DNA from 2 places in the Kurthia sp. FSL E2-0154 genome. Region 2 is predicted to be linked to the other one. Evidence: a T-box and tRNA genes for the amino acid it is inferred to sense, from the RefSeq annotation. Region 2 holds a T-box; the other holds one or more tRNA genes.
What was found. The T-box of region 2 lies ahead of MHB75_RS07355 (valine--tRNA ligase). A T-box ahead of a tRNA ligase gene usually reads a tRNA of that ligase, here a tRNA-Val.

Region 1: it encodes a tRNA-Val, which carries the amino acid that the T-box ahead of MHB75_RS07355 (valine--tRNA ligase) is inferred to sense. The anticodon was not compared.

What each region holds. Positions count from the first base shown of each region.
Region 1 is NZ_JBBOPO010000001.1:2,406,779-2,423,335, forward strand. It holds gene MHB75_RS11950 (TnsD family transposase) at 1-1,663, opposite strand, end outside; gene MHB75_RS11955 (ATP-binding protein) at 1,685-3,364, opposite strand; gene MHB75_RS11960 (Mu transposase C-terminal domain-containing protein) at 3,348-5,486, opposite strand; gene MHB75_RS11965 (TnsA endonuclease N-terminal domain-containing protein) at 5,483-6,322, opposite strand; gene glmS (glutamine--fructose-6-phosphate transaminase (isomerizing)) at 6,512-8,302, opposite strand; gene glmM (phosphoglucosamine mutase) at 8,766-10,118, opposite strand; gene MHB75_RS11980 (CdaR family protein) at 10,158-11,456, opposite strand; gene cdaA (diadenylate cyclase CdaA) at 11,456-12,295, opposite strand; gene MHB75_RS11990 (zf-HC2 domain-containing protein) at 12,461-13,069, opposite strand; gene sigW (RNA polymerase sigma factor SigW) at 13,081-13,644, opposite strand; gene rocF (arginase) at 13,761-14,663, opposite strand; tRNA gene MHB75_RS12005 (tRNA-Lys) at 14,863-14,935, opposite strand; tRNA gene MHB75_RS12010 (tRNA-Gln) at 14,952-15,026, opposite strand; tRNA gene MHB75_RS12015 (tRNA-Tyr) at 15,053-15,136, opposite strand; tRNA gene MHB75_RS12020 (tRNA-Val) at 15,149-15,224, opposite strand; tRNA gene MHB75_RS12025 (tRNA-Glu) at 15,235-15,309, opposite strand; tRNA gene MHB75_RS12030 (tRNA-Thr) at 15,406-15,478, opposite strand; tRNA gene MHB75_RS12035 (tRNA-Asn) at 15,500-15,576, opposite strand; gene MHB75_RS12040 (IS4 family transposase) at 16,313-16,557, opposite strand, start outside.
Region 2 is NZ_JBBOPO010000001.1:1,486,560-1,503,116, forward strand. It holds gene MHB75_RS07340 (bifunctional folylpolyglutamate synthase/dihydrofolate synthase) at 1-280, opposite strand, end outside; gene MHB75_RS07345 (ATP-grasp domain-containing protein) at 376-1,242, shown strand; gene MHB75_RS07350 (ATP-grasp domain-containing protein) at 1,250-2,071, shown strand; gene MHB75_RS07355 (valine--tRNA ligase) at 2,212-4,860, opposite strand; T-box leader at 4,927-5,140, opposite strand; gene hemL (glutamate-1-semialdehyde 2,1-aminomutase) at 5,240-6,532, opposite strand; gene hemB (porphobilinogen synthase) at 6,535-7,518, opposite strand; gene MHB75_RS07370 (uroporphyrinogen-III synthase) at 7,520-8,278, opposite strand; gene hemC (hydroxymethylbilane synthase) at 8,268-9,200, opposite strand; gene MHB75_RS07380 (cytochrome C assembly family protein) at 9,219-10,049, opposite strand; gene hemA (glutamyl-tRNA reductase) at 10,136-11,500, opposite strand; gene MHB75_RS07390 (precorrin-2 dehydrogenase/sirohydrochlorin ferrochelatase family protein) at 11,646-12,251, opposite strand; gene yihA (ribosome biogenesis GTP-binding protein YihA/YsxC) at 12,314-12,895, opposite strand; gene lon (endopeptidase La) at 12,897-15,224, opposite strand; gene clpX (ATP-dependent protease ATP-binding subunit ClpX) at 15,333-16,557, opposite strand, start outside.

The sequences.
Region 1 (16,557 bases), 920 kb from region 2:
GAATTTGGAATGATTGAACAGTTTCTGTTATCACATCGAACAAAGCTTTCGTATTCGGTAACTTATCCAAATTCCTCTCTATATTTGCTGTAATGCCTAATCGCTTACCGATTAAAGACTTCGTTATTCGAACGGGTTTCTCAACAGTTAATAATTGCTGATATAACTTCTTGATACGCTGCACATATTCTCGATCGCGCGCGTTCCAATCCACAAGTCTATTCGGTTCTGTACGCTTTAGTTGTATTGGTAAGTTAGCCATTAGCCACTCTTTATCGTATCTATACAAATACATATACTGTTTACAGAGTTGATCCCTTATTTCAGTTCGAGTTAATTCTGGTTGGGTGCTTATCATTTCAATTAGGTCACTGCGATAGGGTTCTAGTCTATCCAGCTGAATTGGGGTTACTACTTCCAGAGTAGGTTCATCTGCATATTTTTTAACGGTTTTAGAATCTACACCTAACTCCTTTGCAATAGCTCGAATACTCATTCCTGTATTCATCAATTCGTTTAATCTTCTATTCCATACTTGACCGAAAACTTTTATTCTACCAATTTTATATTGATTTTCCACATTATAATCGGGTCCTTTACGTGCATACACAAAACCACAAGAACAACAAAATGTACCGATTGGAGCTTTTGTTTTAAAATCCCTTGTAACTTTTACAGATGGTATAACTAACTTTTTATAATGTTTCGCAGCTCTATTCAAACACGGGTAAGGACCTTTTCCAAATGGACCGTTATCTACTATCAAATTCACTACATCTTGCTTCAAGTATAAAAACATCAATAAGTGTCGTAATGGGTGTACATGCCTCTTTGAATTACGAGTTAATACTTTCACCCAATTATATTCATCTTCTTCATTAAATTCGCTCTCATAGTTCGTTAAAAGCTCTTCTGATAAGTCGATTTTTATCATTTGATATAAATCTTGTTGTCTCACCCGATTGGCGGCTGTAATTAAATTTTTCTTTCTAAGTAACGCCTTATACATCGTACTAATTTCTACTTTGGTTAATGAATGTAATGGTATTTGTAGTAGTTTATATGCTTGCTTTGCTAATTGAATAGCTATCTCTTCATATGGATCCACTTCGTATAAATCTGATAGATTCATGTAGCGTAATTCAAAACGAATGTATTCGATGCGACTGTCGCCTGTTACCTGATACTCCCTCAACGGAATTTCATGGTGTGCACAATAACTTATTCCTTGTAATTGATGTTCTCGGTGAATATACGGCTCTCCATACTTATCTGAATCAGATTTAGCACACATAGCACAGTAATATAGCCCATCTTTACGACAAATGCCTCCAGCTACAATACCAAGCCTTGTATATAAAGCCTGTCCATTATTTTTGACATCTTCTAAAATCTCTAGCTGTCTTTGTTTAGATAAAAATGAAGCATAGTAAGGATAAATCGTATGGTTAGCTAATAAATACTCTACCGAATATTGAGATCCTAAATTCTCTACCAATTTAGTGAAATGACTACCGATCTCCACACTTGGTATCACAGAACGACTATCAAATAACTCTTCTAATGTATCTTTACAATCAAGATTCCCACTATAAAAATGATAACGCGCAATAGCTGAATACAATAATTCATCTGGATATGGATTCGTGAAGAAAGGTAGCATTTGATTACCTCCTAAAATAATTTAATAGAATTCTTCCACCGGGTTCTTAATATAATTATCTTTAATTAATACCTCATACGGATGTTTTTTCTGCTTCAATGCTCTTTCTCTAGCATCCAATAGAGGTAACACTTTATCTGAAATTACGATATGCTGTTTCTTCTCTTTAGCTTTTTGATTCAATTCAATTAACTGTGGAATAAGCTGAGCTTTTAGCATGTTATAGTCTGTTTCTATCGGCATATTCTCTACTATTTGTTTTGTAACTTTGATGATTTCATTTGAAGTTAAAACATCAAAAATACCGATTGCTGCAACTTCTCCACTTAGACCTTCAATCAAATCTTGACGTTTATATGCTAACGTATTTTTCCGCTCTTTCATTGCCTCTTTAATGCGTCCTTCATATTCGGTACTTTGCTTATGACTTTGCATTAATTCATCTAAATTAATCATAATATCTTCATACTTATACATGGCTCTAAAATCATTTTTCCGAATTGCACTTAACATTGGTTGAATGATTTTCATATCTTCTTTTGCTGTTTTCTTTAAAACGCTCGACGTCAATCGCTCTGCTTCATTCGATTCATCATATAAGGCTCTCTCTTGAGCTAGTATGAATAGATTAACAGCAACTGAAGTAATTCCCTGACATTCACTGTAGAAAGTTTTTTTAACGTCCTCTGTAAGCTCTGAATATGTTTTAAGGCATTGTAACTCCCATAAGGTTTCTAAAAAGAATTCCCATTCCTCACTATCCTCACCCATACGATCCCAAATAATCGAACCCTCACTTGCTGCACGACGAGCTTGTCGGAAGTTTCCTTTAAATAATTGTTGTGCTTTAGATGTACCTATCAAAACTGTAGGAATGCCTACTGTATTAGATAATGTCACGAAGAAATTAAGCATCTCTTCTTGATCATTTTTCGCGTGCAATAAATGTTGAATCTCATCAATTACTAATACTCCAATACCATACATACTAGCTAATGAGGTCATATGCAATAGCATCGTTGATGTTACACGATTCAAATACCCAAACTTCTCTAAATAACGCGTACCTAACAAATCATCTATCGCTTTAAAAAAGCTTTTACACAGCGTAGAAAGGCTACCATCATACGGACAATCAATTTTCAGCCAAACAATTTGTGTACGATTGAATGGTTGTTCTTCATACTTCTCATGCTTAATTACTTGTGGATACATTAATAACAAGCGCTCAATTGCTGTTGTTTTTCCAATACCTGAAATGCCGATAATCGATAAACTATCTGCTGTGGAGCGAATATAATTCAAACGTTCATCTATATATTTGTATGCCTCTTCTTCATCTTCTCGTAATTGATGCAAAACTCGAATACGTTCAAGAAATGTTTTATCTAAAGGGTTTCTAGCTAAGTATCCCCTACGGATTAATGTAGATAATCGACGTTCTACTTCGAAATGAATGGGTAAAGGTTGAATAAAGTTCTTTATACGTTTAAGCACATGATAACGAATATTTGTCTCACTTTGCTTATCTTGATTTGTAATTCGCGGTGTCACCACAAATCGATCCATCACATCATCTTCACTCAAAATAGGCGGGAGCGCCTCAATAAAGGGGTTTTCACTGTATTCCGACAGTTTCTGCTCTTTATACGCAGCTTCTTCAAAGTTGCCTTTTAAAACTCCATTAGTCATCTTTTCCATGCTGCTCATCTCGTTTCTTTCGTAATTTAGTTATCAAACGTGAACTAGACTGTTGATTAGTTTCTTTTTTAATAAAACTAACGACTTCCGCTTTTCCAGATTTTTTTTCGACATCTAAATCAAACTGTTCATCCTGTCTATTCATTAATTTCTCTGCCTGTCGGTTTACTTTAATATTCTTAAGTTTTTCTGCTTTTGTTTGATTTATATTAAGCGTATTTTTCTTTTGGTTAGTTGCTTCTTTAATAATTAATTCAATTGCTGAATCTGTATTAACAGTATTCTCTAATTGCTGATTTTTTTCATTAGATTTCACCTCTTGTAAAAGTTGTTTATAAAATTCAACTTCGTCCAAAGAGTTATCTTTATATTGCACACTTGCATCTAATAAATAGCATATATCGAAACTTTTTCCACCATTATGTGGTATATAGATTTGATTCATTGACCTTGGATCATAGACTACTTCAATACTTTGATTTTTCATTTTTAAATACCATTGTTCGTTTAAAGCTTTTTCCGAACCGTATGCTAATCCTTTAAATTTAATTCCTGCTCTAGTTATACGAGCGTTGGCTTTTGGTAGTAAGTTCATTCTAAATTGATTTCGATTAGTTACAGATTGTAACCTTCCTTTTTTATTTGCTATGCCCCAATTCCATAAATTAATTGGTGTCGCTGTAATTTGATCTACTATCATTTCTTTCTCTAAAGGATATTTATCAATATTTTTTTGATTATGGTGCAATACTAAATGAATAATAATTTGTGTGAATTCTTCGAGAGTAAGACTAGCATCTAAACGATAGTCTCTATCGCCACGTTCTCGATATTCTTTTTGTATAGCCCCTGGTGCTTTTCTTTTGATTTTTCCATTCAGGGTACGAAATTGACGTTCAATAATCCCTTTTAAGTCCCCACGATATGGCGATGTGTTTTCAATTTTTATATTCAGATTGTTTATTAAATTCTCAACTGAATATCCTTCAAACTCTCCTCTATCAGCGATAATAATTTCTGGTAAATGTTGAGCAGGCCATTGATTTTGATTAATTTCAATATCGTACTCCTTACAAAAGTCAACTTTGTTAGTCACCATATTATCTAATGCCATCATTGCACCTATCCATGAAGGACCCTCTAACCCTACATAAATCCCTACTAGTAACCTTGAATAAACATCAACAACCCCATAAACTATTGGTCTTCCTATTATTAAATTACGGTCAAATGAGCTAACTAAATAAATATCTGCAATTGTTGCATCTACTTGAAAACGTGTCCCTGGTCCATCAGTTTCAAAAGCAGAATGACTCAAAATAGGTCTATGTTTTAATTCATACTCTTTTGAACTATTACGAAGTCTAAAATCTAATTGAGGTTCTTCAAACTTTTTAAACCAATAATAAAATTGATGATATGTTGGGATGCGTGTATCATCCCATATCTTGTACTTTAAAACTTCACCTTCATAATATTTATCCGCATAAAATTCTCTTAATAAATGTTCATAAGTATCAGTAAGCGTCAGCTGTTCTTTCTTTCGATAATATTTTTTCATAACATGACTAAACTGCTGTTTAATATCTTCAGTAATATTAATACCTTTAGATGAGTAACTTCTAGGTCTTCCTACTTTAGCTGTCGCAGACAATTGACGCTCTTTTCCTTTTGCACCTGAACGTATATAATCTGGCAATAAAGCATTCTTATTTAATCCTCTTTGCCAAAAACGTGTAAACGAGCGTTTCACTTTTAGTTTTGAAACGTTATTATTTTCAGCTAATTCTTCAAATATCGCATTACGTTGTTTTTTATTTAGTAACTCTTTTTTATATAAATCCCAACCTATCGAAACAATATTCCAGTCTTCGTCACGTTTTTCTTTTTGTACCTCTGTTAAATCCTTATCTACGTAAGTCATTAAATATGGATCTGAAACTAATAATAAAATGCTTGATTGAATTTCAGTTTCTAAATCAGCTAAATTAATTGTTTTAGGCATAGCAGTATCGCCTTCTAACTCAACAAAATATGCAACTAATTCATCAACTTCAATAATTCGAATTCGATTTTTTTCATCTCTATCTACATATTGATATACCTGATTATAAAAAATCATATTGCTTCCACCTTCTTGGAAAAATCTCTTCTTACATATTTGACGTTTAGTTGCTGATTGACATCTAATTTTTGTGCCATATCTATTTCAATAACCTTTGTCATTAGTAAATGCTTAAATAATGATAATCCACAACCACTACTCATTCCAAAGTTATGATCAAAATCTGAAGCAATTTGACGTATCGTTTGTTTAGCTTCCAATAATAACCTAATAAAATAAATACTCATATCTTCTAATTCTTCAATACGTATATTTTCGAATCCTTCAATGACTAAAAGGTTTGAATAACCATGAATAAATGCAATATTATGTGCCATATCTTTGGGTACTTCTAACTCTGTTACAATCCCCCAATCCACTTCTTGCCTTTCCCAAAAAACACGCTCTATTTCAAATTTTTCTAATACACGTTTATCCATTAATTCATCTTTATATTTCAATGTTCTAGCAAACTTTTTAACTTCTGTATTGTTCTTAGTTGTTACTAAAAAATCTGTTGTCATCACTATTGGTTCTCCACTTTTAGGGTCTGTGGGGTGTTTAATTCCTAATTCATTTGCAATAATAATCGTTTCCTCAATTGGTAGCAAAGGGTACTGTTCTTGAATATCTTCCACTAAATCCGAATATTCCAATAAATAAAAGTAATTTCGTTCTAAATCTGAAAGAAATTCAAATTGTCTTGGAATCTTATGTCCTTTTAATCGAGTAACCCTTCCCAATGAAGGTACATCCTGAATAGTTATCCAAGGTTTATAATCGCTTCCAATACCTTGTCCGTAACCCTCTTTCATTCTTTTCTCATACGAACTTGAACGTTTTCTTTTAGCCATATACTCCCTCCTCCTTATTAATTTTAATTCTAAAACAAAAAACAACCTCTTATGGACATCATACCCATAGAGGTTGTTTTAATCAAACTTTATTATAAATAATCAAACTTTGTTTTAAATGAACGAACTTTATTATAAATGATCAATCTTTTTTATAAAACTACACATTCATAGGGGTTGAAAATATTTCTACTCCACTGTCACACTTTTCGCTAGGTTACGTGGTTTATCCACGTCACAGCCGCGTTGTAGGGCTGCGTAGTAGCTGATTAGTTGTACTGGGACAACTGCTGCTAGTGGTGATAGTAATGGGTGTACGTGCGGGATTGTGATGGCATCGTTTGCTTCTGCCATGCCTTCCATTGAGATGATGCATGGGTTTGCGCCGCGTGCTACGACTTCCTTCACGTTACCGCGTAAATTCAGTGCGACTTCTTTTTGTGTCGCAAGTGCGATGACAGGTGTGCCGTCTTCGATTAAAGCGATCGTACCGTGCTTCAATTCACCGCCAGCAAATCCTTCTGCTTGAATATACGAGATCTCTTTTAATTTTAGTGCGCCTTCCATACTCACGTAGTAATCCATGCCACGTCCGATGAAGAATGCGTTACGTGTTGTTGCTAAGAATGATTCTGCTAGTTTAGCAAATTCTTCTTTGCGATCAATAATTGATTGAATCGCATTCGCCGCAATACCTAATTCTTTCTTCAACTCGATTTCTGGTTGGTCTGCCACAACATACGCTGTAATCGCTAATACTGCAACTTGTGCTACATAGGCTTTTGTTGACGCTACTGCGATTTCTGGACCTGCATGTAATAGTAATGTGTAGTCAGCTTCACGTGATAATGTTGAGCCTGGTGCATTCGTCATCGTTAATGCTTGATAGCCTAATTCTTTCACCTTCACTAATACTTGGCGGCTATCTGCTGTTTCACCTGATTGTGAGATGAAGATGAATAATGGTTTTTTCGATAGTAATGGCATGTTATAGCCAAACTCACTTGCAATATGCACTTCTACAGGGATTTTGGCAAGCTTTTCAAAGTACTGTTTACCGATTAATCCTGCGTGGTAGCTCGTACCTGCAGCAATAATATATAGACGATCTGCTTCTTGAATCGCTTGTTGAATCGCTGGGTCAATCGTTAATTGACCTGCTTCATTTTCATACTTCTGTGTAATGCGACGAACGACTGCTGGTTGTTCATCCATCTCTTTTAACATGTAGTGTGGGTATGTGCCTTTATCAATATCGCTCAAATCAAGTTCTGCTTTATACGGTGCGCGTTCTACAACGGTTCCGTCTAACTTTTGGATTTGAATTGAATCTGCTGTCACAATCACCATTTCTTTATCATGTAATTCAATAAATTGATCTGTTACGTGTAACATCGCCATAGCATCTGATGCCACAACATTGAACTGTTCGCCAACACCTACTAATAGTGGGCTACCTTTTTTCGCTACATAAATGACATTTGCTTCTTCTGCATCTAATAAAGCTAACGCATAAGAACCTTCTACTAATGTTAGTGTTTTACGGAAAGCTTTTGCTGTTGTCATACCTTCATTTGAAAAGTGTTCAATTAATTGCGCAATGACTTCTGAATCCGTATCACTCGTCATCGTTACACCTTGTAAATATTCATCTTGTAATAAATGATAGTTTTCAATCACACCATTGTGTACTAATGTAAAACGTTTTGAAGCACTTTGATGTGGGTGTGCATTCACATAGTTTGGTACACCATGTGTCGCCCAACGTGTATGTCCAATTCCTGTTGTTGCATCTACTGTCATGTCCACGACATCACGTAAATCTGCAATACGTCCTTTTTCTTTGAATACCTGTACACCCGCTGCATTCTCTACTGCAATACCCGCTGAGTCATAACCACGATACTCTAATTTTTCTAGTCCCTTCAACAAAATTTCCTTTGCATCTAGTTGACCAATATAACCTACGATTCCACACATATTTAATTCCTCCGATATTTTGCAAATTATGAAAAGAGAAAAAGTCCATAGCAATGAAAGTTCGTATAGAAATTCCCTTACGAACAGTTTCTCTATCTCTCTATGATTTGCCATTTCATCTCTTTGTCTAGCGAATCACTTCACTATTTTAAAGATGAACTTACGATCGGGCTGTCGACCGGGAGGCATCCGCCGAAACTTTCGATACTCCTCCACCTCGTCTACTGAAGATACTTGTCGTCCGATTTCTTCAGTACTGGCGCTATAACTGTTTTTCCGATTTACGCTTCTACACAATCCTCCTCAGCAAATTATCAGAACTATATCATAAACGGTAAAAGAATATACGTCAATTTAAAACAGGTAGATATCATTTTATTTATATAATATTCCCAATTTCCCAGGAAATAAACACGAAAAAAGACAGTGTCAGCTTATTTCCAACACTGTCTTTTGAATGATGTTATTCAGCTAAACCCATTTCTTCTTTTACCACTGCTGCAATACGTTCGCAATATGCGTCGCATTGTTCTTTCGTTGAAGCTTCGACCATTACACGTACAAGCGGTTCTGTACCTGATGCACGTACTAACACACGTCCATCGCCATTCATTTCCGCTTCTACAGCCGCGATTGTTTCAGCTACTTTTTCATTTTGTGTCACAGCATGTTTATCTGTTACACGTACATTGATTAATTTTTGTGGGAAGATGGTCATTTCAGCTGCTAATTCTGATAAGCGCTTACCTGTCATCTTCATTGTGTTCACAAGTTGTAAGCCTGTTAATAAGCCATCACCTGTCGTATTGTAATCAAGGAATACGATATGTCCAGATTGCTCACCGCCGACATTGTAGCCACCTTCACGCATCGCTTCTACAACATAACGGTCTCCTACTTGTGTTTGAATACTCTCTATTCCTTCTGCTTCCAGTGCTTTATAGAAGCCCATGTTACTCATCACCGTTGAAACCACTGTATTCTTGTTTAAACGACCTTTTGCATGATGATATTTTGCACAGATATACATAATTTGATCGCCATCTACAATCTGTCCTTTTTCATCGACTGCAATTAGGCGGTCGCCATCACCATCGAACGCTAAACCGACATCAGCACCCTTTTCAAGCACGAATTCAGCTAATGCTTCTGGATGTGTTGAACCTACGCCGTCATTAATATTTAAACCGTTTGGTGAAGCACCCATTGATGATAAATCAGCTTCTAGGTCAGCATATAAATGTGTCGCAAGTGATGACGTTGCACCATGTGCACAGTCAAAAGCAATATGAATATTTGAGAAATCTTCATCTACTGTTTGTTTTAAGTACTGGATATATTTAAGTCCACCTTCAAAGTAGTCACTCACAGAGCCTAAATCAGCACCTGTTGGACGAGGTAGTGTATCTTCATCTTGATCTAAAAGCGCTTCGATTTCCGCTTCTTGTTCATCTGATAATTTAAAACCATCTGGACCGAAGAATTTAATCCCATTATCTTCTACAGGATTGTGTGATGCTGAAATCATAACGCCTGCATTTCCACTCATTGCGCGTGTTAAATAAGCAACGCCCGGTGTACTAATAACGCCCAAACGCATAACCTCAGCACCAATTGAGATTAGCCCTGCTACTAATGCACCTTCTAACATCTCACCTGAAATACGCGTATCGCGACCAATTAATACCTTTGGACGTTCTGTTGCGTCTTTTGTTAAGACATATCCTCCAAAGCGACCTAATTTAAATGCTAACTCAGGGGTTAGCTCACTATTAGCGACGCCACGTACGCCGTCTGTACCAAAATATTTACCCATTTGATTTTTTCTCTCCTTCAAAACCATTCCTCATATACGTTAGTCTTGTTTCGTAAAACGAACTTTTATTTGATCTAACGACGGAGTCAATTCTATACCTTCTGAACTCTTTACTTGGATTGGTAGCTCTTGTATCCCATCATCAATTTTACTTGCATCAGCAAATGCTTGAATATCTGCTGTCGTCAGAGCTGAAATTAATTTAGAAGCGCCTTTTGCTATCACATTAATTTGCCCTGATGATGGTGTAATAAATTCTGCACTATAATCTGTAATATTCATGCCTTGCAACTTCACATTTATATTTTTAAATGTTTTTTCGACGTCTTCCGTTGCAGTATCTTCTTCAGCTTTTTTCGCTGTATCTGTTTCATTTTTGTTTTTCGCGCTCGTCTCATTTTCTTTTGATACTTTTACGCGTACATCAACTGCTGCAAATGATAAATCTGCTACACCTGTAGGTTTTTCGAGTGTTCCTTTAACAGTTGTCGTCTTTTTCAAACCTTCTACATCTGCATTTACAACAACCTGTTGTATTTTTTCTAAATTACCACGTGAACCATATACAAGTACTTTATCAGATTTAGGGGTTACACCATCAACTGTATAACCTTTTGCCGGTTTTCCTTTTTGGTTTACAACGAGTGGCACTTCTTTATTATACTCAGATAACTCAACTTTTACTTTAACGGTTTTTGGCTCTACGTCAACATTTAAAATATTCATATTGCGGTCAAAGATTTTAATTCCCGCTACCTTTTCGAATGTCTTATCTGCATCTTTACTCGCTGAGACTGTCGCTTTTACATACGTAATGCGATCCATGGCGCTCTTTGCACCAGATACAGTTACCGTTTCTGGCTCTGTTGTCATGTTTTTTACGTATTTTGTATCTGCAAGCTGCCCTTCATTAATTTCAGGTTCCACTTTCACATCTTTTGTAGTACGTTCTTCTACATTTACTTTTGCTGTTTTCGGTTCGACTTCTACAGCTAGTTTATCAGAGAATCCTTCAGGTTCAAACTTAACGACATGCGTTCCCGAAGGCTGATCTTTAATATTCGCAACCACTTTAATATTACGACCTGTTTTCGTTGTGATAACAATGCCTACAGGACCGCTAATTTTAACATCAACAGTCTGTGGTACGCCTGTGACAACAAAGTTATTATCATCGTATCGTAATTCAACAGGAACATCACGCAAAACTTCTTCTTTAATACCAGAGTTCGTCGAATCAATCGTATTACCGCTCGGTCTCACACTAAAAAACATTAAAATAGCTAGAGCTAAAGCTGTAATACGAAGCATCCAGGGGTTATCAATAAATTTATTCACTATTTTTTGCCCCCTTTCCATGACCAACGCGTTGTATTTTTCTCTGCCGTATCACCGAACCAAGCATTACGCAAACGTTGTTCAAACTCCTCCATTGAAAGGTCACGATGTAATTCACCGTTCACTGTTAAACTAATGCCACCTGTCTCTTCTGAAACAATGACAGTTACTGCATCTGTTACTTCACTAATTCCGATTGCTGCACGGTGTCTTGTTCCTAATTCTTTTGAAATGAATGGACTCTCTGATAGCGGTAAATAACACGCTGCCGCTGCAATACGATTCTTTTGAATGATAACTGCACCATCATGTAATGGTGTATTTGGAATGAATACGTTAATCAGTAATTCTGAAGAAATATCTGAGTTCATCTGAATACCTGTTTCAATGTAATCATTCAAACCCGTATCTTTTTCAATTGAAATCAATGCACCAATACGACGCTTCGCCATATAGCTAATTGATTTTGTCATCGCACTAATTAAACGACCCCGTTCCTCCTCTTCCTGCATACCACTTCGAGCAAAGAGCTTTCCGCGCCCTAACTGCTCTAGCGCTCGACGAAGTTCAGGTTGGAAGATAATAATAATTGCTAAAAAACCATAATCGATTACTTGATTTGTCATCCAGCCTAACGTTGTAAGCCCTAAATATTCTGTTATAATTCGAATAATAATAATGACGAAAATACCTTTTAATAATTGAACAGCTTTTGTGCCCTTAATTAATGTCAGTATTTTATAAATGACGAACCAAACAAGTAAAATATCTAAAATATTTAGAAATGTCCTTACAAGTTGATTCTCTGTTAAATTCGTTATTTCATTAATAAATGTCATGTGGAATCCCCCACTTTTCTAGCGCGTACGTATAGTAATATAAGTATAGCATAACATACCCCGTCCTCGCCTTTTTCAAGCCAAAAAAGGATAGAATTTACTTATCATATAGCCTGATATTCAAAAGGACGGAAAAATGCAGCTGCAAGTTTCCGTCCCCTTTAGTTATTCGAATGTGAATAGCTTTTTTGTGCCGTCTTTGATGGTGTACCATAACCATTCAAATGTATCATCAATTTCTTCAATCTGGCCTGTTACATTTGCAGTAGAGGCCATGTACTTTCCGTTAATAACGGTGACATCACCTTCCACCTTTCCATCAATGACTAAATCACCATTCGTGACAACGATATCCCCTTTTACCGTTTGTCCTGCCGGTACAGTCACGCGATCTCCTTCAACAACCATCCCCGGATGTTCTGTTACAGAAAATGCTGAGCGGTCATTGTATCCTGATAATAAAGAAGCACTCATTAAAATCATAAATAGTGCGGCTGCGACAAGAATCGGATGCCTTCTCAACCATCGCTGCACACCTGATTTTAATTTTGGCTTTGGTAATCGGAACATAACGCGCTCTGTAAATCCTGCTGGTACAGGCATCGCTTGTAATGTTCCCACTAAGTAAACGACACGATTTAATTCCTCCATATGTCGTTGACAATCCGGACATGTCTGTAAATGTTCAGTAAGCACTCGATCATGCTCAGAACTAATTTCTCCATCTAAACGCTCATGCATATAGTGGACAATCTCCTTTGGACATGTGTGCATCATGCTTCCCCCTACACGTCACCTAACTGCTTACGTAACGCTTCTCGCCCTCTGTGTACACGTGTTTTCACAGTACCTAGTGGTATTTCGAGAATATCGCTAATCTCTTGCAGCGGTAACTCCTCAATATACTTTAAAATAACGACCGTACGATATTTTTCTGGCAATCGACCAATTTCGTAATGAATACGTTCTTTTAACTCCATACGTTCTACTTCTTCGTCTGGTAGCCGTTCTTCTGACGCAATTTGCGAATACATATCTAGTCCTTCAGTTCCCGGTACTTCGGCATCTAAGTAATAGTCCGGTTTCTTCTTTCGCAAACGGTCAATACAGAGATTCGTCGCAATACGAAACAACCATGTTGAAAATTTTCGCTTCGGATCAAATGTATGCAAGTTTATATATGCGCGCACAAATGCTTCCTGTGCGATATCTTCAGCTTCTTGTTGATTCCCAACAATACGATAGCATACGTGATAAAGACTCTGCTGGTAAGAGTTCACAATGTCAGAATACGCATTTTGATCGCCCTTCAGCACCTGCTTTATTCGTTTGTGTATTAACGTGTCCATTGTGATGTTCCTTCCAACTAAACTGTACTTGATATACGTTTTATTCCATCATATAGTTTCAAAAATCGAGTACGTATATTATTGTAACATGAAGAAGGGGGTTATGACTTTTCAAACTATACCAGTGACTCACCTAATAGCGAACCCATTAAGCCTACAGCTACATTTGCTGTTGCATTCTTCGTATCTAAAACAGGATTCACTTCTACAAACTCAGCTGATGTTAACAGGTTCGACTCTTGTAACATCTCCATCGCTAAGTGACTCTCACGATATGTAATACCTCCTGGTACTGGTGTCCCTACACCTGGCGTATACATCGGGTCTAAACCATCTAAATCTAAAGATAAATGCAAACCATCAATTTCACGAGAACGTAGGTAAGCAAGTGCATCTTCCATAACAGCTGCCATTCCTAAACGATCAATCTCATGCATTGAATATACTTTAATGCCTTTTTCTTTAATTAGTTCGCGCTCTCCTTCATCTACCGATCGTGCACCAATAATTACTAAATTTTTCGGATCAATCTTCGGCTGCTCCCCACCAATATGCGTTAGCTTTTCATGTCCTAGTCCCATTGCTACTGCAAGCGGCATACCATGAATATTTCCTGATGGTGATGTTTCAGCAGTATTCATATCCGCATGTGCATCATACCAAATCACACCTAGATTTTTATAATGCTGCGCAAGACCTGCTAATGTTCCAATCGCAATACTATGATCACCACCTAATACAAGTGGAAATTTTTTATGTTCAACTGCTGTCGCAACTTGTTCTGCTAATTTTGTACATGCTTCTACAACTGCGCCTAAATTACGCAATTTCGGATGTACTTCTAGTTTGGCTGCGTTTGGCACGTAGATATCCCCTTCATCTACAACTTCATGTCCTAATGCCTCTAAACGCTCTACAGCACCTGCATAACGAATAGCACTCGGTCCCATATCTACACCTCTACGCATTTGACCAAAATCGATTGGCACACCAATCATTGAAATATTTAATGTTTCCATTAAAACAACCCCCTTTGTTAGTTGTTTCTATTGTAAACATGTTTATGCAAATGGTTCAACTGCACATGAATTCGCATAATTATTCAAAAATAGCTATTTAAAGAATAGATTTTCTAAATGAAAACCCTATCCTTGTTTTTTCATTTTTTCGTAAAAAAAAACCATCTCAACAACGTGAGATGGCTGCAATCATAATGGATGAGTCATGCAGGATTCGAACCTGCGACCCTCTGATTAAAAGTCAGATGCTCTACCAACTGAGCTAATGACTCATTATAAAAACAAAAATGGCTGGGGTACCTGGATTCGAACCAGGGCATGACGGAATCAAAATCCGTTGCCTTACCGCTTGGCTATACCCCAACAATGGAAATGATATTTAAATTAAATGGTGGAGGGGGGCAGATTCGAACTGCCGAACCCGAAGGAGCGGATTTACAGTCCGCCGCGTTTAGCCACTTCGCTACCCCTCCGACAAAAAAATATGGTGGAGGATGACGGGATCGAACCGCCGACCCCCTGCTTGTAAGGCAGGTGCTCTCCCAGCTGAGCTAATCCTCCGAAATATGAATGGTGACCCCTACGGGATTCGAACCCGTGTTACCGCCGTGAAAGGGCGGTGTCTTAACCGCTTGACCAAGGGGCCATAAATTTAAGTCTTTCTTAACAAGACAAGAATTATAATATCATCTTTATGATGTTATTGCAAGTGTTTTTCGAAAATAATTTCTAAGTTTTCGTAAGCTTCCAACCGGGCTCGAACCGGTGACCTCTTCCTTACCATGGAAGCACTCTACCTGCTGAGCTATGGAAGCATAGCTTTTAAACATAAAAAATGGCTCCGTTGGCAGGACTCGAACCTGCGACCCTCTGATTAACAGTCAGATGCTACTACCAACTGAGCTACAACGGAACAACACTATTATTTTGTTGTGCTATCTCTAACACAATTATTATTATAACAAAATATAAAGTAAATGCAATAGCTTTTTAAATAAATTTTTAAACTTTTTATTTTCTGATTTCATTCGTTTATCTAAGTATTTTGAAGCCATTATGACGTTTTATTTTACGTTTACATATCTAAAGAGGTTTTTTATCTCACAATAGTTTATAACGTGTTTTAAAACGTATTATATAGCTTAAAATAACATCATTCTATATATTACTATAAAAGACTATATGAGCTTGAAAGGATCTACTGTAGATTCTAACTTTCTAGTTACAATAATCTCTTTTCCTTGTAGATGGATCGCCTTTGCGACAGGACGTCGCGTTTTTTGGCGATCAGGATGTCGTGTTCTTTGGCAATCCTCCTTAAATCTTTTCAAGGTTTCCCCCTTTTTGGAACATAAAAAAGTAACCACTCAGACGAGTGATTACCTTAGCTTGCATAGCAACGTCCTACTCTCACAGGCGCGTCGCTGGATGCGATGCGGATTGCCTTTACGACAGGATGTCGTGTTCTTTGGCAATCCTCCTTAAATCTTTTCAAGGTTTCCCCCACTAGCGTCGCATAAATTTTAACGAAATATTCCGTTATTTTATTTTTCTGTTTCAGATGAAAAACGAAGACACTGGAACAGAGGTAGTAATCATCCATTTTTTTACTATAACCTGTGACGCGTGCAACAATAGTGGCTTAAACCTTATGGAACGGCTTTTCCTGTGATTTTACGAATCCATAGATGAGCCGATTTCCAAGGGGATGCTCTCAATAAACGACTGATTTTCAAGTACGTTTTTGAACTGTTCGTGTTTAACTGCGCCAGCACATGTAGACAATACACGATCATCGCGATGTACACCTGATTATGCACACCTTGTTCGCTTTGTGCGTAAAACTTCTTGATGTTCAAGTGTTGCTTCAGCCATTTGAAAAATAGCTCGATTG
Region 2 (16,557 bases):
GTGTAATCGATTGTCCATTCAACCGAATTTGATCGTGGACATTTTCGATACAGGGTGACATAAATGTTGCAGTCGTCAAACCATGTTCCTGTGCGATTCGTTCTATCATGCGAATTGTAGAACCTTTGCCATTTGTACCTGCGACATGAATGGTTGGTATAGCAAGTTGTGGATTGCCTAACTTCTCCATCGCTACTTGAATCGCTTCAAGACCAGGCTTAATCTCATTTGCACTCTCAATTTTGTATGTATTTTGATATTCTTCAAACATTGGAATCATGGAATTTTCCCTACCTATTCATTTTCTACGTAATTCGTGCTAAAATTTGTATTGATTGTTTTTATTATAACACTGTTATTCGGAGGTTTGAACGTATGAAGACATGCTGGATTATTTACAATGGTAGTCTTGTATCGGATAAATTTTTAGACCAAGCAAGACTCATGGCTGAAGCCTGTCAAAATCATGGCGTTCAACCGTTTATTTATAAAAATTATGAAATTCAAATGCATTCCGCTAAAAAGTTAGAACAAGCACCTGACTTTGTCATCTTTTTAGATAAGGATATTTTGCTCGCTACGTATTTAAAAAATCAAGGAATTCCCGTTTTCAATGATCCTGAAGTGATTGAAACATGTGACAATAAAGCAAAGCAATACATACAATTAGCCAAAGCAAATATTCGTATGCCAAAAACGATTATCGCGCCGAAAGTCTACCCTAAATTCACAATTCGTGAAAGTGGTTATTTTGAAGGTGTATTAGAAGAACTTGGACTACCCCTTATTATTAAGGAGGCACATGGTTCATTTGGTATGAAAGTGTATTTAATTGAAACACAAGAGGACTTTTTCGAAAAGGTAGATACACTACGTGGTGTTGACTTCATCTTCCAACAATATATCGCATCAAGCTATGGACGTGATATTCGTGTCAATACGATTGGTAATGAAGTCGTCGCTGCGATGTATCGTCACTCTGAAACAGATTTCAGAGCGAATATTACAAATGGTGGTAAAGCCGAAACGATTACATTAACAAAAGAACAGGAACAATTAGCGCTCGCAGCAGCCAAAGCTATTGGTGCTGACTTCGCTGGTGTTGACTTACTGTTTGATGAACAAGAACAGCCACTTGTATGTGAAGTCAACGCAGCTTCACATATTCGAAACATTTACAATGTAACAGGTATTCACGTGGGCGATGCATTCGTTCAGTATATTTTAAAAAAGTTAGGATGAGAAGATTTTGAAACGCGCATATCTTGTATATGACGCAGCTGATGCAAAAGTGAATATAGCCTTTATCGATCAGCTCGTCGTATCTGCAAAAAAACAGATGATTGACTTGCAACTTGTGCTGTTAAATGACTTCTCTGTTCCAGAATTAGTCGAACATTGCCAAGATGCTTGTTTTGTATTTTATCGTGCTCGTAACTGTGACTATGTTACTTCATTGGAACAAGCAAATATTCCGGTTGTAAATAGCAGTCACGTGAACGCACTCGCAAATAATAAATATATGACTTTACAATTTGCTCGAACACTTGGCATTCCAACTGTTCCACTCTATCAACAAGCTTCAGATTATGAGTATCCACTTGTATTTAAAACAATTGATGGACATGGTGGCTCAGAAGTCATGCTTTGTCAGGATGAACAAGAGTTAAATGCTTATCAAAAACAGTTTGAAAATCGTTTAACACTGGTTCAACCTTATATTGAATCCAATGCGACAGATGTTCGCGTTTGGGTGCTCGGTAACCGTATTATTGGTGCGGTTAAACGTCAAGGTCGTGCTGATTTTCGTTCGAATGTCACATTAGGTGGTTCGATTGAAAAATATGAACTTGATTCACTTCAAATGGACCATGTACTTGCGATGCAAAAAGCCATTCGTAGCGATTATATCGGTATGGACTTCTTACTACTAGAAGATGGTACATGGTTATTGAATGAAATTGAAGACCCTGTAGGTGCTCGTTCATTCTATGATTTATTCGATGAATATTTACCTGATTTACTCATGGATTATTTAGTGAATCATTATGTAAACGCAACAATTTATTAAAAAAGATACTGAGATAAAATATTTCATTTTCTTTTTAGAGTTCGCAACAAAAAACCAGAATCGCGCCACAGTGCGATTCTGGTTTTTATTATGCTCATATGAGACGGTGTTTTTACACATATGTCCCAGGTTATTTTTTATTACATTTCTTTTAGTTCTGCAATACGTTTTTGAACAGTTGCTTGTTTTTCAAGATAGTCTGCTTCTTTTTCACGCTCTGCTGCAACAACTGCTTCAGGTGCGCTTGAAACAAATTTCTCGTTGTTCAATTTACCTTGAACACGTTTTACTTCTTTATTCCACTTATCTAACTCTTTTTCAAGACGTGCAATCTCATCTTCTAAGTTGATTAAACCTTTTAGTGGTAAGAATAACTCTGCTCCTGAAATAACTGCTGACATCGTTTTACCTTCTGGTTCTACGTTTAAGCCAATTGTTAATGTTTCTGGGTTACAGAATTTTTCGATATATCCTTTATTCGCTTCAAGTACAGCTAATTCTACATCTGATTTTGCTGAGATAAACATTGGTACTTGTTTGCTCATTGGTGTATTTACTTCTGCACGAATGTTACGAACTGCATGGATAATATCCATTAATAGCTGCATGTTTTTCGCTTCTTCTTCAAAGTGAAGATCTTCGCGTACTGTTGGCCATGCTGCATTGACGATTGTGTCGCCTTCGTGTGGTAAGTGTTGCCAGATTTCTTCTGTGATGAATGGCATTAATGGGTGTAATAGACGCATCGTTTGATCTAATACGTAAGCAAGTACTGAACGAGTTGTTTTCTTCGCTGCTTCATCTTCACCATATAATGGTAATTTCGCCATCTCGATATACCAAGAACAGAAATCATCCCAGATAAAGTTATTTAAGTAACGACCTACTTCACCAAACTCATACTTCTCAGCAAGCTCTGTTACTTTTTCGATTGTTTCATTTAAGCGTGTTAAAATCCACTTATCTGCAACTGATTTTTCACCTGTTAAATCAATCTCATCATATGTCATGCCTTCCATATTCATTAATGCAAAACGTGAAGCATTCCAAATTTTGTTTGAGAAATTCCAAATCGCTTCTACTTTTTCAGTTGTATAACGTAAATCTTGACCTGGTGATGAACCTGTTGCTAAGAAGAAGCGTAATGAGTCTGCACCGTATTCTGCGATGACGTCCATCGGATCAACACCGTTACCAAGTGATTTCGACATTTTGCGACCTTCACCGTCACGTACTAAACCATGAATTAATACGTCTTTGAATGGACGCTCGCCTGTGAATTCAAGTGATTGGAAAATCATACGAGATACCCAGAAGAAGATGATGTCATAACCTGTTACAAGTGCACCTGTTGGGAAGTAGCGTTTGAAATCTTCTGATTCAACGTCTGGCCAACCCATTGTTGAAAACGGCCATAATGCAGATGAGAACCATGTATCTAATACGTCTGCATCGCGTGTCCAGTTTTCTTCATCAGCTGGCGCTTCTGTACCTACATATAATTCACCTGTTTCGTTATGATACCAAGCTGGAATTTGATGTCCCCACCATAATTGACGTGAAATACACCAGTCATGGATATTTTCCATCCAACGTGTATACGTATTTTCAAAACGCTGTGGCACGAAGTTTACTTTTTCATCTTCTTTCGCTTGTAAATCAAGTGCCTCTTTTGCTAGTGGTCCCATCTTAACAAACCATTGTTTTGATAAATACGGCTCAACTACTGCACCAGAACGCTCTGAGTGACCTACTGAGTGTAAGTGATCGACAATTTTAATTAATACACCTTGTTCTTGTAAATCTTTTACAATTTCTTTACGACATTCAAAGCGGTCCATACCTGCATATTTACCAGCCATATCATTCATCGTACCGTCGCCATTCATCACCATAATGCGTTCTAAATTATGACGATTACCTACTTCAAAGTCATTCGGGTCATGTGCTGGTGTCATTTTTACAACACCTGTACCGAATTCCATGTCTACATAGTCGTCTGCAACGATTGGTAATTCACGGCCTACGATTGGTAGAATTGCCGTTTTACCGATTAAGTGTGCGTAACGTTCATCATTCGGGTTTACTGCAATCCCTGAGTCACCTAACATTGTTTCTGGACGTGTTGTAGCGATTTCTACTTTTTCGTCGCTATCTTTGATTGGGTATTCCATATGGTAGAATGCACCTTGTACATCTTTATAAATTACTTCGATATCTGAAAGTGCTGTTTGTGCTGCTGGGTCCCAGTTAATAATACGTTCACCGCGGTAGATTAGGCCTTTTTCGTATAATTTTACGAATACTTCTTTTACCGCATCTGATAAACCATCATCTAATGTGAAGCGTTCGCGTGAGTAATCTAATGCTAAACCTAGTTTCGCCCATTGCGCACGAATTGTTTCAGCATACTCTTCTTTCCATTCCCATGTTTTCTCTAGGAATTTTTCACGACCTAAATCGTGACGAGATACGCCTTGTTCGCGTAATTTTGCTTCTACTTTTGCTTGTGTTGCAATCCCTGCATGGTCCATACCCGGTAACCATAATGCATCATAACCTTGCATACGCTTCATACGAATTAAGATATCTTGTAGTGTTGTATCCCAAGCGTGACCTAAGTGTAATTTACCTGTTACGTTTGGCGGTGGGATTACGATTGAGTATGGTTCTTTATCGCTCTCTGGTTGCGCTTTAAAGCAATCTTTTTGTAGCCACCACTCGTAGCGACCTGTTTCAACAGCTTGTGGGTCATACTTCGTTGGCATTGAAATTTCTTGTTCTGACATGTTTTCGTCCTCCTTCATTTCTTGACCATCCATTTTAGGCATAAAAAAAATCCTTCACATCCTCAAAAAAAGGACGAAAGAATTCGCGGTACCACCTTTATTCCAGCACAGTTGACTGGCACTTCATTGGATAACGGTCTCTAAACCGAATTTCGCTACTAAAATCTGTTCACGAAATTTGCTCATGGGCTACCTTCAGACATCTACTTGAGAAACTTTCACCAACCGTTTCCTCTCTCGACAAGTAAGAATGCTTACTCCTCCCAATCATTGCAATTGTTTATTTGAATAAGCTAATTGTATCTGAATTTATAGCTTTTAGCAATACAGTGCATAAAAAAACTTCGACACATATACCGTGCCGAAGTATCTCTTAAAATTAACGACGTAATTGCTTAAATACTTTTTGGAAAGCTGCAATTGTTTGGTCGATATGTTGTTCTGTATGCGCTGTTGATACGAATACACCTTCGAATTGTGATGGTGGTAAGAAGATTCCTTCTTGTGCCATTAAACCGTAGTATTCAGCGAATAATTCTAAATCAGATGTTTTCGCTGTATCAAAGTCGATTACTTTTTCATTTGTTAAGAAGTAACCAATCATTGAACCTGCACGATTCACTGTATGTGGAATATTGTATGTTTCAGCTGCTTCTCTAAAACCAGCTTCTAAACGATCCCCTAATTTTTCAAAGTGTTTATATGAATCCTCTGTTAAATGTTGAATCGTTTCAAGTCCTGCTGTCATCGCAAGTGGGTTACCTGATAGTGTACCTGCTTGATAGATTGGACCTGCTGGTGCGATTCGTTCCATAATATCACGACGACCACCGAAAGCACCTACAGGTAGTCCTCCGCCGATTACTTTACCAAGACATGTTAAATCAGGTGTTACACCGTAGTAACCTTGTGCTGAATGGTAGCCTACGCGGAAACCTGTCATAACTTCATCAAAGATTAATAGAGAACCTGCTTTTTTCGTCAAGTCACGTAAACCTTCTAAGAAGCCTGGAAGCGGTGGTACACAGCCCATATTTCCAGCAACCGGTTCAACGATTACTGCTGCAATCTCTTCACCGAATGCTTCAAATACTTGTTGAACTGCTTCTAAATTATTATAAGGAACTGTTAATGTGTTTTGTGCAATTGACATTGGAACGCCAGGACTATCTGGTAAACCAAGTGTCGCAACACCTGAACCTGCTTTGATTAATAGTGAATCACCATGTCCATGATATGAACCTTCAAATTTCAAGATTTTATCGCGACCTGTGAAACCACGTGCTGCACGAATGGCAGACATTGTGGCCTCTGTACCAGACGATACCATACGAATCATCTCAACAGAAGGTACACGACGAATCACTTCTTTCGCTAATTCGTTTTCAATACGTGTTGACGCACCAAATGATGTACCTGTTGTAGCAACTCGTTGAATCGCTGCTACTACGTCTGGATGTGTATGACCGATAATGAGTGGACCCCAAGATAAAACGTAGTCGATATAATCATTGCCATCAACGTCTGTAATAATCGCTCCATGACCTTTTTCCATAACGATTGGCTCTTGTTTAACAGCTTTGAACGCACGAACAGGACTATTTACGCCACCAGGCATTAAATCTACTGCTTCTGCAAAAACTTTACGTGATTCTTCAAAAGAACGTGTCATCTCTATTTCTCCTCCAACCAACGTGCTGCATCTTTTGCATGGTACGTCATGATTAAATCTGCACCCGCACGTTTCATACTTAGTAATGTTTCTAAAACCGTTTGCTTTTCATCCATCCAACCATTTAATGCTGCTGCTTTGACCATTGCATATTCGCCTGATACATTGTAAGCAACAACTGGCATATCATGGTTATTACGTACATCACGTATAATATCTAAATACGATAATGCTGGTTTAACGATTAAGAAATCAGCGCCCTCTTCAACATCTGAAGCTGCTTCACGCATCGCCTCTAAACGATTTGATGGGTCCATTTGATATGTTTTACGATCACCAAACTTTGGTGCCCCGTCTGCTGCTTCACGGAAAGGTCCATAGTAAGCAGAAGCATATTTTACTGCATAGGACATAATCGGTGTATCTTCAAATCCAGCTTCATCCAGCCCTTTACGAATCGCCGCAACAAAACCATCCATCATGTTTGAAGGTGCAATAATATCAGCACCTGCTTTTGCTTGTGAAATAGCTGTTTGTGCTAATAAATCAAGTGAAGGATCATTTAAAATACGCTCATCTTCTGACACAACACCGCAGTGACCATGCGATGTATATTCACATAGACATGTATCTGCAATGACCATGACTTCAGGATAGTTCTCTTTTACAAAGCGAATCGCTTTTTGAATAATCCCATGATCATGATAAGCTTCTGACCCAACTGCGTCTTTCTCTGCAGGTAAACCGAATAAAATAACAGAAGGAATACCTAGTGCAACAACCTCATCCATTTCCTCATGTAAACGATCTAATGAGAATTGATAAATTCCCGGCATAGAAGCGACAGGGTTTTTAACATTCTCGCCTTCCATTACAAAAATAGGGTAGATGAAATCTTCTTTATGTAGATACGTTTCTTTTACCATTGCACGCATCGTTGCATTTTGTCGTAAACGTCTGTGTCTTTTAAATTGTAAGTTTGTCATATTAAGATTCCTTTCTTCTTGCGATTTCTTCAATTACCTGTTGCATCGTGTATGTTTTTGGCTGGATAATATCCCATGCACCAAGTGCGATTAATGCTTTTTCGGTTACATGACCAATCGCTGCCACTTGGATTTGGTCCCAATCGTGTAGAGGTAATATTTCTTCAGCATATACACGCACAGCCGAGGGACTTGCAAAAACAACCGTACAATTTTTATGTTGAATTTGCTCTTTCAATTCTGGAATTGACTTTTTTGTTGGACGTGTTTCATAAATTGTCCATGTTTCTACTCGACATTTGAGACCATTTGGGATCGTGTCTTTCGCCATCGAACCTCGCATAAATAGACAGGTCGTCTCAGGCTGTAAAAAACGATTAAACTCTTTCACCATTGTATCTGCACTATACGTTGTCGGAACAAAGTGAATTGAAAAACCTGCTATTTCTAAAGCTTCGGCTGTTTTTTCACCCACAACTGCAATTCGCTGTTCTATCCACAAACTTGCATCCTGTTCGTATTGTTCCATTTTTCTAATGAATGCATGTACTGCATTTTGACTTGTGAAAATTAGCCAATCTACTTGCTGACTACGCTGCAAAAATAAGCCATCATCATTTGACTGTACATCGGCCACTTCAATCAAAGGTAAATGAAGTGCTTCTCCACCTAGCGCCTCGATTTGTGACTGAGCTTGACCTGTAATCGAGGTACCTGTTAACACAATGGTGTCATGTTGAAGCGGTTGATTATTGCTCATTTTGCTCCGCTTTTACTTTTTGAATCAATTCATACGCACCTTGCTCAGTCAGTTGTTTTGCTACTACTTCTCCTACTGTTTTTGCATCTGTGTGTGTGGCTTTTTCATGGTAGAAGACAGAAGCATCTGGTGCAGCAACAAGTCCTTCAAAATGTAATTGCCCTGCTTCATATGTTGCATATCCAGCAATTGGTACTTGACATCCACCATCCATCGCTGCTAAAAAAGCACGTTCTGCATGTGCTGTTTCCCAAGTCGCTTGATCTGTCATTTTTGCCAATGCCGCTAACAATTCGGCATCATCTGCTCGACATTCAATTCCTAACGATCCTTGTCCTACAGCAGGTACACAAAGATCAGTTGATAAATATTCAGTTACAACATCATCTGACCAACCAAGTCGTTTTAAACCAGCAGCAGCTAAAATAATCGCATCATATTCGCCAGCTTCTAATTTAGCTAAACGTGTGTCTACATTTCCACGAATCCATTTAATCGTTAAGTCTGGGCGTGCTTTTAATAATTGAGCACTACGACGTAAGCTTGATGTACCGACAACCGCACCTTCTGGTAAATCCATGAATTTTACATGATTTTTTGAGATGAAGGCATCACGCGCATCTTCACGTTTTGGAATACATCCAATAACTAAACCTTCTGGTAAAACCGCTGGCATATCTTTCATACTATGTACAGCGAAATCAATCTCTTGGTCGAATAAGGCTTGTTCAATCTCTTTTACAAACAAACCTTTTCCGCCAACTTTTGATAACTGTACATCTAAAATACGATCGCCTTTTGTCACAATCTCTTTGACCTCAAATTCAAACGGTGCACCTGTTTTCTTTAATTCTTCGATGAACCAATTTGTTTGAGTTAAGGCTAACTTACTTCTTCTTGAACCAACAATAATTTTACGCAAAATAATCCTACCCTTCTGTTAATACCAAAAATGGAAACCTGATAAGCTACTTCCTAAAAAGAAATTAATAATAACCAATAAAAAGGCACATATGTTGACCCATGCCAATCGAATTGAATGTAGTTGATCGCGACGATTCAATAACACAATTATACAATAGACAAACAATGTAATGAATGAACCGATGATTTTTACATCAAATACATTTAAATTATCGACGGTGATATAAGCCCACATAAACCCTAAAATCAGACTGATAAAAAGAATGGGAATTCCAATTACCATTGCCCAATTTGAACTACTTTCTGCTTGTCCAAGCGATGGTAGCCTCATCCACTGCTTCGTCCATTTTTTCTTTTTTAATACATTGTATAAAATAACGTACAATGTCGAAAAAACAAAAGATAATGAAAAAGCAACATAAGACAAAATCGCAAACATCACATGAATAAATAATAACTCAGAAACTAAATTCTCACCTACAGGTGATTGCGCCACTTGGTTTGGTGCAAATGTATGAATAACCATAAAGATAAACCCGAGAATATTAATAAAGAATACAGGTAAATCGGCTCGATAAACACAATGCAGTAAAATCGAGATGGATACTAATAACCAACTATAAAAATAAATCCCTTCAAATAGTGTCAGAATCGGGAATCGATGCGTTTGAATAATATATACAATTAAAAAAACTGATTGTAAAATCCAAACAACCGAAACAAACCAAAAAGCGATTCGACGTGACTTTGCATCTTTTTTTAAATAATCTACAAAGTAAAAAATTATCCCGATTGCGTATAGCACAACGATTGCTTCGTGCAATCGGGTCATTGCTAAATCGGTCATATACGACGCTCCTTATATATCATGAAAAAAACGCTCTCGCATCTATATTTTAACACATAGATACGAAAACGTTCTTAAATCAGCTCTTAAAAAGTAAATTTAGGTTCTGCAACGACTTCTTCTGCTACTCGTTTTTGATAGCGCTCTTCTGATTGTAGTTGCTGTTGCTCAATTTGAGCCTGTGTATCTTCTTCAATCCCAAAAATACGTTGGAACAGTTCCAATTGCTTCGCTGCATTTGGAGAACCTGCCAATTCTTTTGCTTGTAGAATTGGTTCTTTTAATAATTGGTTGACGATTGATTTGGTATGCTTACTTAAAATTTTTCGTTCACGATCTGTTAAATTCGGCATTTTATTTTCAATACTTTGCATTGTTTCAGCTTGAATTGTCGCCGCTTTTTGACGCAATGCTGAAATAACTGGAACAACGCCAAGTGTTCCCATCCAATCTTTGAATTCATGGATTTCTGTATCAATCATCTGTGTAATTTCGTTAGCAGCACGTTCACGTTCTGCTAGGTTCGCTTCGACAATTCCTTGTAAATCATCAATATCATATAAGAAAACACTTTGAAGTTCACTAATTTTCGGATCAATATCACGTGGTACTGCGATATCTACCATGAATAGAGGCTTCCCTTTGCGCATCTTCTCCACATAACGCATTAAATCATAATCAATGACATAATCTTTTGCACCAGTTGATGTAATCAAAATATCTGCCTCAAGTAATGTACATTGTAATTCTTGCATCGATTTCGCTGTACCTTGGAATTTATCAGCCAGTGTTTCTGCCTTTTCCATCGTACGATTGACAACAGTTACTTTTCCTACACCACTACCATATAAGTTTTCCATAGCAAGTTCGCCCATCTTACCAGCACCAAGAATGGCAACATGCGTTTTGTCCAGTGTATTGAAAATTTTCTTTGCAAGCTCAACAGCCGCATACGATACAGATACTGCATTTTCACCAATCGCCGTTTCGCCATGTGCTTTTTTCGCAAATGTTACACTTTGTTTAAATAAACGATTAAACAATGTCCCTGTTGTGCCAATTTGTTGTGCCTCTAAGAAGCTATGCTTTACTTGACCAAGAATTTGTGTTTCTCCTAGAACCATTGAATCGATTCCAGAAGTCACTTTGAATAAGTGTTGCATCGATTGATCATTTTCACGAATATAAAGATGATTTTCGAATTCTGCAACCGGCATATTAAACCAATTCGCTAAAAATTGTTTAATATAATGACGACCAGTATGTAGTTGATCAACGACAGCATACACTTCTGTACGATTACATGTCGAAACAATTACATTCTCTAATATACTTTTTTCATTTTGTAATGCTCGCATTGCCTCAGCTAGTGCTTCTTCTGTTATTGAGAATTTTTCACGAACTTCGACAGGAGCTGTTTTGTAGTTCAAGCCTACTACAATTGTATGCATGACGTCATACACCTCTCACGTTCTATAATTATCGTCTATGATTATACCATACTCTGTCACTTTATATTTACAAAGTCTTATATAATTGCGATTACTGTCATATTTATATACAATCCAGCATATTTCCAGAATCATTTTAACAAATTCAGTTACGTTCTTCAAACAGGTTGTTTACAAATTGTTGTAATGTCTCGTTTCTCTCTTCATCTGTCCTATGAACATACTCCTCATGCGTCACTTCTTCAAGTACTTCTTTTTGTCCCTTATACTGCATGCGTACACGCTGTAAAAAAGCAATATAGCTTTCATAATGCGCATCAAACTGTTGTGACAACTGCGCTTTAATTTTCTTCGAAAAAATTGGACTTGCACCGTTTGTTCCAATACTTAAAACAAAATCACCACGCTGTACAACTGCCGGTAGTACACCATTCCCTTTTTTTGCGTCATCTACTCGACAAATAATGGCTTGACTATCTTGTTGAATTTGTTCGTTCACTGTCGTTTGATTCGTTGCAGCTATCACTAACTCATATTGTGCTGCCTCACCTCGTTCATACAGTCTTTTATGTAATGGTATTTGTTGTTCCATTAAATAATATTCAAATTCAGGTAATAGTTGTTGCGCAATCACCGTAACTTGTCCTCCTGCTTCGACCAATGTACGACATTTTCGGTAAGCAATCTTTCCACCACCTACAATTAAAATGCGAATCTGTTCACTATTCAAATAAATTGGTATTTGTCCCATAGCAATCCCCTTTTTAGATGTGAAAAAGCAGATCAAGTGGTATCACTTCATCTGCTTATTCTTTACATACGTTTTTCAATTTCTGCCCATGCTTCATCAAATCCCATACCTGTTTCAGATGAGAAAAGAATGAGTGGGTCAGATGGGTCCATATCAAGTGTTTCTTTTACCACTTTTTTATGTTGTGCCCATTTTCCTTTTTTTACTTTATCTGCTTTTGTCGCAATGATAATGCAAGGAATGTTGTAATGCTTTAAGAAATCGTACATCATGCAATCATCGTCTGTTGGTTCATGACGTAAATCAACAATCTGCACAACTGCTTTTAATATTTCACGACTTGTAAAATATTCTTCAATCATTTTCCCCCATGCTTCACGCTCTGATTTTGATACTTTCGCATAACCATAGCCTGGAACATCTACGAAAAATAATTGTTCTTCAATTTTATAAAAGTTTAATGTTTGTGTTTTACCTGGTTTTGATGAAATACGTGCTAAACTTTTACGACCAATCATCTTGTTAATAAAAGATGATTTACCGACATTTGAGCGACCTGCAAGTGCAAATTCTGGATACCCGTCCTCTGGGTACTGGTTTGGTCGAACTGCACTGATGACCATCTCGACATTATGGACTTTCATGTTATTCTTTCCCTCCGTCTAACGCTATTTTCAATACCTCGTCAGCGCTTGACACTAGCTTAAATGTTAGCTCTTTTCGTACACTCTCTGGTATATCTTCAATATCCGCTTCGTTTTTCTTTGGAACGATAATCGTTGTTAAACCAGCGCGGTGTGCACTTAACGACTTCTCTTTTAAACCACCGATTGGTAGAACGCGTCCGCGAAGTGTCACTTCACCCGTCATACCAACTTCTTTACGGACTGGTGTCTCCGTAATCGCTGATACAAGAGCTGTTACCATTGTCACACCTGCTGATGGACCATCTTTTGGTACAGCGCCTTCTGGTACGTGAACATGAATATCATGCTCATCAAAGTAAGATTGCTCTACCTTTAATAAGTCTAATTTAGAACGGACAAAAGATAAAGCAGTTTGTGCAGATTCTTTCATCACATCACCTAATTTACCTGTTAAGATCAGCTTTCCTTTACCTGGTGTAATCGATACTTCGATTTGTAATGTATCACCACCAACTGTTGTGTAAGCAAGACCTGTTGCTACACCAATTGGATTTTCTTCTTCCATTTGACCATGCGACACTTTACGTTTACCTAAGTAGTCCGCTACATTTTTCGCTGTAATAACAACTCGTTTCTTTTCTTCCATGACAATCTGTTTCGCTGCTTTTCGACATACGGATGCAAGTGTACGCTCTAACCCTCGAACACCCGCTTCTCGCGTATAGTAACGAACGATTTCCGTTAAACCATCTTCTCTAAATTGAATTTGTGATTTTTTCAAACCATTTTCTTCAATTTGTTTAGGTGCTAAATGGTTTTTCGCAATTTGAATTTTCTCTTGTTCTGTATAACCGCCAATTTGAATGACTTCCATACGGTCATAAAGCGGTCCTGGAATACTACTTAAATCATTTGCTGTCGCGATAAATAAAACATTTGATAAATCGTATGTTTCTTCAATATAGTGATCACTAAATGTGTTATTTTGCTCTGGATCTAACACCTCCAACATCGCTGATGAAGGATCTCCACGGAAATCATTCGACATTTTATCAATCTCATCTAGTAAAAATACAGGGTTAATCGTTCCTGCTTTTTTCATCCCTTGAATAATACGTCCTGGCATAGCACCAATATACGTTCTACGATGACCTCGAATTTCCGACTCATCACGTACGCCACCTAGTGAAATACGCACAAATTCACGATTTAAAGAAGTCGCAATCGATTTAGCTAATGATGTTTTACCAACCCCTGGAGGTCCTGCTAAGCAAAGAATCGGTCCACGTAATGAATCTTTTAATTGTGTCACTGCTAAATATTCTAAAATACGATCTTTTACTTTTTCAAGGCCATCGTGATCATGGTCTAAAATATCTTTTGCTTTTTTAATATCTTTACGATCTTTTGTCTTTTTAGACCAAGGTAAATCAATCAACCAATCTAAATAGTTACGAATAATACCACTTTCAGCTGCTTGTGCTGGCAAACGTTCATAACGCTTCAACTCTTTTAGTGCTGCTTTTTCAGCGTGTTCAGGCATTTTCGCTTCGATGATTTTTTTCTTTAATTCATCAACCTCAGATATTTTACCTTCTGTTTCACCCAATTCATCTTGAATCGCCTTCATTTGCTCACGTAAATAAAAATCTTTTTGAGATTTTTCAACGGAACGTTTTACTTTTGTATGGATTTTTTTCTCCACATTTAAAATTTCCTGTTCATTAAAAATACGTTGAACAAGAATTTCCAATCTTTTTTGAACATCAACTGTACGTAAGATTTCTTGTTTTGCAACCATTTTCAATGGCAAATGACTAGCAATGGTATCAGCTAGTAAACCAGGCTCTTCAATTTCTTCTGATGTTTCAATGACTTCAGGGGAAATTTTGCTTGAAGCTTTCACATAGCGTTTAAAAGCATCTAATAAAGTACGCATCAACGCTTCTAATTCAACAGTTAATGTCGGATCGTCTTCAAATACTTCTACATCAACTACCGTCATTTTTTCTTCTTCGATATAATCAATAGCTTGCGCACGACAAATACCTTCTACTAATACACGTGAGGCGCCATTTGGTAGCTTAATCAATTGCTTAATTTTCACGAGTGCGCCCATACGATAAAAATCATCTGAGTCTGGTGATTCTTTTGCAATTTCTTTTTGTGTTACAACATATAGGATACTGTCATCATTTAGCGCTTGTTCTACAGCTGCAGTTGATTTTTCACGACCCACATCAATATGTAACAGCGTTTTAGGATAGATTACTAGACCTCTTAGAGGCAGCAATGGAATTCGATACGTTCTTAATTTTGTTGTCATGCAAACTTGCACCTCCACATAAACTTTAACACTTTATTCATTAAAAAAACTGACTTCAAAACAGTGCAATATAAGCACTCCATCGAAGTCAGCTAAAATCCTTTAAAATTAGGCTGATGTTTTTTCGTTATCTGAATCTTTCACTTCAGTGCCATCTTCTAATAAAAGTTTTGGATGAGCCTTTTCAGTAAGTGTTTCTTTCGTAATTATACATTTCGCAATGTCATCACGAGATGGTAATTCAAACATCACATCAAGCATTACATTCTCAATAATCGAACGTAATCCGCGAGCACCTGTTTTACGCTCAATCGCAAGTTTCGCAATTTCGTATAATGCATCTTTTTCAAACTCTAATTGTACATTATCCAATTCAATCATTTTTTCATATTGTTTTGTTAATGCATTTTTAGGTTCTGTTAAAATCTGTACAAGTGCATCTTCGTCTAATTGCTCTAAACTTGCCAATACTGGTAAACGACCGATAAATTCTGGAATTAAACCAAATTTTAATAAGTCTTCAGGAATCAGATGTTTCATTAAGTTTTTATCATCTGTTTCTTGTTTATCTGCAGTACCGAAGCCGATTACTTTTTGACCCATACGACGTTTAATAATTGACTCGATTCCATCGAAAGCGCCACCTACGATGAATAAGATATTCGTCGTATCGATTTGTAAAAACTCTTGGTGTGGATGTTTACGTCCACCTTGTGGCGGAACGCTTGCAACTGTACCTTCTAGAATTTTTAGTAAGGCTTGTTGAACACCTTCACCCGATACATCACGTGTAATTGATGGATTTTCAGATTTACGTGCGACTTTATCGATTTCATCGATATAGATAATGCCACGCTCTGCTTTTTCGATATCATAATCCGCAGCTTGAATTAACTTTAATAGAATATTTTCAACATCTTCCCCAACATAACCTGCTTCTGTTAATGAAGTCGCATCTGCAATAGCAAATGGCACATCAATAATACGTGCAAGTGTTTGAGCTAGTAATGTTTTACCACTACCAGTAGGTCCGATTAAAACAATGTTTGATTTAGATAATTCTACGTCGTCCACTTTACTTTTTGAGTTAACGCGTTTGTAGTGATTATATACCGCAACAGATAGGGCTTTTTTAGCACGCTCTTGTCCAATTACATAACTATCCAAAGTACCTAAAATTTCTTTCGGTGTTGGAATGTCTTTCAGTTCAATTTCTTCTTCTGTTCCTAACTCTTCTACAACGATTTCTGAACATAAATCAATACATTCGTCACAGATGTAGACACCAGGACCAGCTACAAGTTTACGTACTTGCTCTTGTGGTTTCCCACAG